2 regions of the Yersinia kristensenii genome follow, and region 2 is predicted to be linked to the other one. Evidence: predicted binding sites of a transcription regulator. Region 2 holds the regulator's gene; the other holds the start of a gene.

Region 1 (4,753 bases), 1.2 Mb from region 2:
AAGGCGAGTATGTTTATCAATCGTTAATAAAAAATCAACTTGGGCTGAAAATAATTTCCACTTTAGAAGCGATTAATAAAGAGCCTGTCATTATTGCTTGTACATCAGAAGGCGCTTTTATTAAGAGTTCTGTATCTACAGAAATGGAAAATAAAATTAAAAAATCATATGCCAAAGTAACAAAAGTCGATTGTTTCTCACAAACTTCACATGATTTTGTCAAAATATCTGTCTATGACGAAAAAGGCCGCTGCCCTGAATTCAAACCTCATCTACACGAGTTCTTCGATAAAGCCTATATTGTCGTTTCTGAAGATGCCTGGATCGATATTGCTGATGTCGGTGTGCATAAAGGGCATACCGTCGAGATTCTCCAAAAGTTGTTAAACGTCAATAAAGACGAGACCATGGTATTTGGTGATGGTCTTAATGATATTGAATTAATGGAGAGAGCTACCTTCAGTTTTGCCATGCGTAATGCTTTCGAAGAAACTAAATCCGCAGCAAACTTTATTACAGGTAAAAATACAGAGGATGCCGTTATGTTAACCATCCAAAGGATACTGACACTTCAGTAAAAGAATAAATCCAGCCAGATTATACCGGATTTATTGAGGAGCCAGGGTACCTATGCGTACAGAAAGTCACTTGGATTGACCGATTTTGTTATTTTCAAAGTTGTTTTGTTGATTATCTAAATAGGCCAACCCTTGCTCTCCCTTTTTTATTTTTTCCTCTTTTTTCGGCTGTATTCGCATAGTAAAATTTGTCTCCGTTGGGCTAACGGAACAGTCCTTTTATTATCGTGGTACAACCGCCAATGCCTGCGCACAAGCCCAAGCTGAGCTCCAGGCCCATTGGAAGTTATAGCCCCCTAACCAGCCGGTAACATCAACAACCTCGCCAATGAAGTATAACCCTGGCACTTTATGAGCCTCCATCGTCTTGGAGGAGAGCTCTTGAGTATCTACACCACCAATTGTCACTTCAGCAGTACGGTAACCTTCCGTGCCATTAGGTTGCACCCGCCATTGTTGCAAATTAGCCACTAACGCGGCCTGCTGCGGCACATTTAATTGTTTCAAGGTGACATCCGGCAGTTGCTCCAAAGTCTGGAGGCATTCCACCAACCGCTTAGGAAGCAACTGAGCCAGTGTGTTTTTTAAGGTCTGATTGGGGTGTGCTTGCCGCTCATTATTAAGGAAAGTTTCTAAGTCAGTATCAGGAAGTAAGTTAATGCTCACATACTCTCCAGGCTGCCAATAGCTTGAAAGTTGTAAAATGGCCGGGCCAGAAAGTCCACGATGAGTAAATAAAATACTCTCACGGAAACTGACACCATTCTCTGCCATCACTACCGCTGGTACTGAAACACCAGAAAGTGTTTGCAGGTGCTCCAACAACGGTTTATGTAAAGTGAACGGAACCAAAGCTGCGCGCGTCGGCAAAACTTTCAAGCCAAACTGTTCTGCCAGTTTATAGCCAAAGGGAGAGGCACCCAATCCCGGCATAGAGAGCCCACCTGAAGCCACCACCAGTGAGTGAGCGCTCACTTTTGCATCATTAATTTGCAATAAGAAACCAGCATCGTTTTTTTCAACTGACAGAATATCGCTGCGTAATCGAATCGTAACTTGCCCCAATTCGCACTCTTTCAGCAAAAGCTCGACCACTTGTTGGGCAGAATCATCACAAAACAGTTGCCCCAGTGTTTTCTCATGCCAGGCAATATTGTAGCGATTCATCAAATCAATGAAATCCCATTGGGTGTAACGCGCCAAAGCAGATTTACAAAAATGAGGGTTTTGTGAGAGATAGGCTGCGGGTTCGACAAACATATTGGTGAAGTTACAGCGGCCACCGCCGGACATCAGTATCTTGCGCCCTGCTTTTTTGCCATTATCAACCAACAATACCCGGCACCCAGCTTGCCCGGCCTGAGCCGCACAAAATAAGCCCGCAGCACCTGCGCCTATCACTACCACATCAAACTGTTCCACACTGGGCCTCACTGAGTAAAATCATCATCACTACAAAATTGTTCGCTTTACCGCCAATCCGCATACTATTTATTCATTCGACTGATAAATTAGCGGCGGGAGATTGTAAGTCGCCCGCTGGCAGGAAGCTATAGTAAGAAAATGTCTCATACGGTAAAACTAAGTAACTTGCTGATATAACATGCATATGTTGCTCAAAAAGACCAATTCATCTGCGGTCATGTCAAAAAAAGGTCATATTTTCCTTTTCCCCACCCCCCATTGTCACTGATAATGCGCCGCGTTCATGTCCACAAACTGGCGTAACGCTTATGCTGCATCTTTTCGCTGGCCTGGATTTCCATACCGGCCTAATGTTAGTTCTTGCTTTGTTGTTTGTGCTGTTTTACGAAGCCATCAATGGTTTTCATGACACAGCCAATGCGGTTGCAACCGTAATTTATACCCGCGCCATGCGTTCACAGGTGGCTGTCGTGATGGCAGGGGTGTTTAACTTCCTCGGCGTGATGCTGGGCGGTTTGAGCGTGGCTTATGCCATTGTTCACTTATTGCCTACTGATCTGCTGTTAAATGTCAGTTCAGCACATGGGCTGGCGATGGTCTTCTCTATGCTGTTGGCGGCGATCATCTGGAATTTGGGCACGTGGTATTTCGGTATCCCCGCCTCCAGTTCGCACACGCTGATTGGTGCAATCATCGGTATTGGTTTAACCAATGCATTAATGACCAGCACATCTGTTGTCGATGCGCTGAACGTTCCTAAGATGATTCAAATCTTCCTGTCATTAATCTTATCCCCAATTGTGGGTTTGGTTATTGCCGGTTTGATGGTGTTCCTGTTACGTCGTTACTGGAACGGAACCAAAAAGCAGCAACGTATTCACCTGACACCTGCGGAACGTGAAAAGAAAGACGGTAAACGTAAACCGCCATTCTGGACCCGTACAGCACTGATCATATCGGCTATTGGCGTGAGTTTCTCTCACGGCGCTAACGATGGTCAGAAAGGGATTGGCTTGATCATGCTGGTATTAATTGGCGTGGCTCCCGCTGGATTCGTCGTGAATATGAATGCAACAGGCTATGATATTGCCCGCACCCGCGATGCAGTAACTCATCTGCAACAATATTATCAGCAGCATGTTGAAGTATTACCTCATGCTGTCGCGCTGAAGCCACTGGTGCCAACACCAGAGACATTGCCGAATACACCGGCACAGTTCCACTGCGATAGCTCACGCGCCATGATAGCGATTGATAATGCGCAGGCGCTGTTGGCGAACCTGCAAAGCTATGATGACCTGACGGTCGATCAACGTAGCCATATGCGTCGCTTGTTGATGTGTGTCGCAGAAACCGCAGGGACTGTCGCCAAACTGCCAGAAACCAGTGCTGAAGACCGCCGTTTCCTCAATAATCTGCGGACAGATTTGTTAGAAACTGTGGAATATGCACCAACCTGGATTATCGTTGCCGTCGCTCTGGCCCTGTCTTTGGGTACCATGATCGGCTGGAAACGTGTGGCAGTCACTATCGGTGAAAAAATCGGTAAGAAAGGCATGACCTACGCGCAAGGGGTTTCTGCCCAGATGACTGCGGCGGTCTCCATCGGTATTGCAAGTTATACCGGTATGCCAGTATCGACAACTCAAGTGCTCTCTTCAGCTGTTGCCGGCACCATGTTGGTGGATGGTGGTGGTGTGCAGAGTAAGACAGTGAAGAATATTATGTTGGCGTGGGTATTAACCTTGCCAATCTCTATTCTTCTTTCCGGTGGGTTGTACTGGATAGCGTTGAAGTTTATCTAAATCCAGAAAATTTATTACATTCACAGGGCGCTTTGAGCGGAACCCTGATGATATAAAATGGTGATAACACTGGGTTAAAAGCAAATAAAAGGCGGCCTTATCAGGTCGCCTTTTTACATGTTTTTTTGCCAGAAGCTCATACTAATACCACAACATTAAGCCCACCAGACTGACCACGACCAAACCACATAATGCGCTAGTCAGGATAAATTGCCCACGTAGCCTTTCACAACGGCGAATAAACTCCGGGTCATGATGATCCAGATAACGTTGGGCAAAGATATAGCCAACTAATCTAATCTGTTTACTCGGCTGACCGTGGGAGGTAAAAAATCCACCGCCATCAACATACTGATACAGCAACGGGTCGCAACCCCGTAATACCACTAATAAAGCACGCAGTGATGAATAATAACGCGCCATATTAATCACACATACCACACACAAAGCCCAAAAAAGCGCGACGGTACTGATCATAATCATCCTCCCAGCGATATTACCCGCATTAGGTCTGTGTTCCCCTGAACCCTTGCGCCATCGCTCACTCTAGCTGATACAAACACCCCCAGGGCTTCAAAAGCCACCCCCTATCGTTCGCTTTCTGATTGTGGCTCGATGCATTATTCCCTCGACACACGATCCGAACGTGTTGGACTCCCTTTATGAGTGTAGGAAATGAAATGAAAAATAGCCTGATAATCTCTAAATTAAGCCTATTTTGGGGTTTGTTAAGTATCAATTAGTATTAACTTATAACAAACTTTTCTCGTGCAGAAATGCTTTTATTCCCTACTAAAACTGGCTAAATATTAAGCTTTCTTAACTGACTATATTAATTAAATCGCCATTTTTTACAGGGAGTATTTGCGTAGTAAATATGAAATTACGTCCATCATGATACCTAATCAGCGCTATACTTAGGATAATGAACTGCTTTAAATTCAA
Region 2 (4,753 bases):
AAGGTCATAAAACCTAATGCAATAATATCTTTAGATGATAAACGATGACTCATAGTGATGTGTGTTGCCTAGTTAAATGATCAAAAGAAAAAGTCCTTGAGTTGTGGTCTTTCCTACATGATCGAAACGATACAAAGCTCTGATAAACGCAAACTCCGGCGGTTAATAAGCAATCTATTTCGTCAGTATGCAGTGTTTTTGGAGTTATTTGCAGATGGAATAGGCCAACAACGGCGGTAAGTAGAACGTTTATAGCGGAGAAAGGCAAGTCAGGATCACAAAAGCAGAGTCTTCATCCATACAATCTCCACAAACCAGTTAATCGTGCCAGTTTTAGAGAAATACACACCATATGATTTGTATCATTTATATCCAACTATTAACAATTTACGGCAGATACTCTCGAACTCCCCCAACCAACTTAATAGGCGAAACCTAACTCTTTTCGCGTCTGATTCAGGACATCTGGCGGTAAGGGTAAATAGCCGTCATGAGTCACGCGCTGTTGCCCTTCTGGCGATAAAACGCGCTCAAGAAAGGCGGCAGTCAGCGGTTCTAGCGGCTGGCCGGGAGCTTTATTGATATAAATATACAGGTAGCGCGATAAGGGATAGCGGCCATCTTTGACATTCTCGGCGGTCGGCATCACATAATCCTGGCCATCCGCCGACAATAACAAGGGTTTAACACCACTGTTGCGAAAACCAATACTGGCATAACCCATGCCATTTAATGAACCGGCGACAGCTTGCACCACGGAAGCAGAACCAGGTAATTCATTGATATTATTTGTAAAATCACCATCACATAGCACTCGCTGCTTGAAGAAACCATAGGTACCTGAAGCTGAGTTTCGGCTATAGCGTTGCAAAGCGCGAGCCGCCCATGGCCCTTTCAAGCCCAGTTCGCCAAAGCGCTGGATCGGATGGGATGCTCCACACAGGCGATTTTGCGAAAAAACAGCATCAAGCTGAGATAAAGTGATTTTATTCAGTGGATTATCGCGATGGACAAAAACCACTAAAGCATCCACTGCCACGGGAACAGCCAGTGGTGGATAGCCATAACGCTGAGTGAATGCAGTGATTTCGGCTGCTTTCATTGGCCGGCTCATTGGGCCGAGTTGAGTTGCCCCTGCCGCCAATGCTGCAGGAGCAGTAGAAGAACCTGCCGCCTGTATTTGCAAATTAACGCCGGGGTAATGATGATTAAAATCATCAGCCCATAAAGACATCAAGTTCGCTAAGGTGTCTGAACCGACACTGGAAAGATTACCGGACAGAGTATGTGGCTTTGGCGATTGAACCTCTGTAGCAGGTGAAACCGCTACAGATTGCGCTAAAACGCCGTAGCTAAACCCGAGCAGGGCATGCAGCAGCGCCAGTTTTCCCCATCTCATCAGCTTAGTGTCCATGCAGTCTTAGGATTTGACTGCATTCTCGGTTAAAACCGTCGGAACAATCAATCGATTCGGCAAGGTAAAAATAAATCTCGTCCCCAAGCCGATTTCACTCATGACATCCAAACGCGCGTCATGGTGGCTCAGAGCATGTTTTACAATTGCCAGCCCCAATCCACTCCCCCCCGTTTGCCTTGAGCGGGCCTTATCCACCCGGTAGAAGCGCTCAGTCAGGCGCGGCACATGCTCAGGGCCAATTCCCGGCCCATTGTCACTGACCTGAAACTGTGCCCCTTGCGCAGTTTTCTGCCAACACACCTCAATTTTAGTGCCATCAGGCGTGTGATTGACCGCGTTATAGACCAGATTAGAAACAGCACTGCGCAGTTGGTCTTCGTTACCAAATACTTTCAGTTGATCATTAACCCGGAAAGTAATTTCATGACGCCCACCACTCAGCGCTTGCACCTCATGCTGTAATATCTTGAGCATCCGAGGAATATCAACTTGTTCATTCATATCTACATTAGGAGCCGCTTCAATTCGCGACAACGTCAATAATTGCTTGACCAGCCCATCCATTCTCTTGGTCTGTTCCTGCATCGTTCCCAGCGCTTTATCCCGTAATGGCCCCGCCAATTCTTGGTCGTGCATCATTTCCAGATATCCCTGTAACACCGTCAGGGGGGTGCGCAGCTCGTGGCTGACATTGGCAAAGAAATTGCGCCGAGCCCCTTCCAACTGACGCATCTGGGTAACATCACGGGCGACCATCAATAATTGCCCTTCTGAATAAGGCATGACGCGGAACTCAACATAATAGCCATTATTGAGTTGCAGGGTCAGTGGGCGGGAAAACTCTTGCTGCTGCAAATACTGGCTGAATTCGGGATAGCGCAATAAGTTAAGAATATGCTGTCCATTATCCTCCGGCCAGCGGAACCCCAGCAATTGCTGAGCCAAACCGTTGCACCAGAAAATGTTACCGTCAATGGTGGTCATCACCACAGCATCGGGTAAAGATTCTGCGCCACTGCGGAACCGTTTGATAAGTAAGGCCAATTCTCGCCGACGCCGCCGATTTCGCAGTTGCATCTGATATAAGCCATAAAATAAAGGTTCCCAGCTCCAACGCCCTGACGGCGGAGTCATGCTGCGGTCCAACCACAGCCAGTGAGATAATTTGAGTTGGTTATAAAAATTCCACACCAGCGCGGCAACTACTGAGACTAGCAATAACCAAGGAAGGTACCCGATAAAGGCACCTAACAGTAATGCAGGCAAACAAAAAAGAGCCAGCTCTAAAGCCAGCGTTTTCCATGATAAACGTTCTAACACAACGAATTCTCCGGCACTGAAAACTCAGTAGCGCGTTGAGAAGCGGTACCCGGTTCCCCGGACAGTTTGTACCATTCTGTCATGGCCATCAGTTTCAAGTGCCTTGCGTAGCCGACGAATATGCACATCAACGGTGCGATCTTCTACATAAACGTTAGTGCCCCAGACATAATTAAGCAACTGTTCACGGCTATAAACTCGCTCTGGATGGGTCATAAAGAAATGCAATAATTTAAATTCGGTCGGCCCCATATCCAGCGCTTGCTCATTGGACATCACCCGATGTGAAGAGGGATCAAGACTCAGTCCTTGCATTTCAATCACTTCTTCCACTGCCATTGGCGATATCCGGCGCATGACTGCTTTAATACGCGCCACCAGTTCTTTGGGTGAAAAAGGCTTAGTAATATAATCATCAGCACCCACCTCTAAACCGCGAACTCTGTCTTCCTCTTCACCACGGGCGGTCAGCATCATCACCGGGATATCCCGGGTCAGAGCTTCGCGTTTCATATGCTTAATAAACTGAATCCCCGAGCCCCCCGGTAACATCCAATCCAACAACACTAAATCAGGGTAAGGCTCTGATAAACGGGTTACTGCGCTGTCATAATCCTCGGCTTCTAACGGTTGGTAGCCATTTTGTTCCAACACAAAGCACACCATCTCACGGATTGGGGCTTCATCTTCCACTACCAGTATGCGTCTTGCCATCATCAACCCTGCCAGTAAGTTAGTGGTCACTATTTGATTTCGGGAGCCATTATGCGTCAGTTTTGTGACATTTTTATGAAAAACATCGCGCTCTTGCAAGCAATAAGCATAGTGATAAATTTCATGATAATTGCAAAATGCAGCACTCAAGTTTGCGAAGCGTCTCGGAGATTTCACTCACACTCTTTTTTTAGCCGCGACATCCGGCGGGCAGTGTTTATAATCAGCGCCATTATCTTTGGAATACCACCTGCCCTAGCGGGAGATTTATGCGCATTATTCATACCTCTGATTGGCACTTAGGCCAGCATTTCTTCACCAAAAGCCGTGCGGCTGAACATCAAGCCTTTCTGCACTGGCTCATTGAACAGATCAAAGAAAATCAGGTAGATGCGCTGATTATAGCCGGTGATATTTTTGATACCGGTTCCCCACCCAGCTATGCCCGTGAGTTGTATAACCGCTTCGTGGTCGAACTCCAGCCGACAAACTGCCAGTTAATTGTTCTGGGGGGGAATCATGATTCAGTATCAACGCTGAATGAATCTCGGGGTTTGCTTTCTTATTTGAATACCACGGTGATTGCCTGTGCTGGTAATGATTTAGCCCAACAAGTTATTATTTTGAAAAACCGTCAGGAGCAACCTGCGGCCTTGCTGTGCGCGATTCCCTTTTTGCGCCCACGCGATTTAGTCACTAGTCAGGCCGGAGAATCCGGTGGGCAAAAGCAACTGGCATTACAAGAAGCAATTGCTGCTCACTATCAAGCGCTCTATCAGCGAGCCGTTGAGCTGCGCGCTGAGTTAGGGCTGCCCTTACCAATTATTGCCACCGGACATTTAACCACCGTGGGGGTCACCACCTCGGACTCGGTTCGTGATATTTACATCGGCACATTAGATGCGTTCCCAGCCCAAGCTTTTCCCCCGGCAGATTATATTGCTCTGGGCCATATTCACCGCGCACAGCAAGTTGCTAAAACCGAGCATATTCGCTATAGCGGCTCGCCAATCGCCTTGAGTTTTGATGAGTTAAGTAAAGAGAAAAGTGTTTATTTAGTGGAGTTTGCCCAGCAAGCATTAGTCTCAGTGACCCCGCTATTCATCCCACAATTTCAGCCGATGCAGTTAATCAAAGGCGATTTAGCGCAAATAGAGCAACAGTTGGCTGAGTTTGCCGACCATCAAGGCTTACCGGTATGGCTGGATATTGAAGTTGCCACACAAGACTATCTCACTGATATTCAAAAACGAATTCAGGCACTAGCCGCAGAGCTTCCGGTAGAAGTGGTGTTATTGAGGC

What was found. Region 2 encodes PhoB, which activates phosphate uptake and scavenging genes when phosphate is short. Its sites were predicted from a motif close to CTGTCATAAAACTGNCNNAT; they were not measured.
Positions count from the first base shown of each region.
Region 1: a site for PhoB is predicted at 2,221-2,240, ahead of pitA (inorganic phosphate transporter PitA). Genes of this name have one in related genera too.

Region 1 covers NZ_UHIY01000001.1:1,292,800-1,297,552, forward strand. Annotated here, with positions in the region: gene DX162_RS06070 (Cof-type HAD-IIB family hydrolase) at 1-578, shown strand, start outside; gene DX162_RS06075 (BaiN/RdsA family NAD(P)/FAD-dependent oxidoreductase) at 801-2,000, opposite strand; gene pitA (inorganic phosphate transporter PitA) at 2,312-3,808, shown strand; gene uspB (universal stress protein UspB) at 3,950-4,285, opposite strand.
Region 2 covers NZ_UHIY01000001.1:2,506,171-2,510,923, reverse strand. Annotated here, with positions in the region: gene brnQ (branched-chain amino acid transport system II carrier protein) at 1-53, opposite strand, end outside; gene DX162_RS11405 (PstS family phosphate ABC transporter substrate-binding protein) at 422-1,399, opposite strand; gene phoR (phosphate regulon sensor histidine kinase PhoR) at 1,421-2,737, opposite strand; gene phoB (phosphate response regulator transcription factor PhoB) at 2,762-3,451, opposite strand; gene sbcD (exonuclease subunit SbcD) at 3,721-4,753, shown strand, end outside.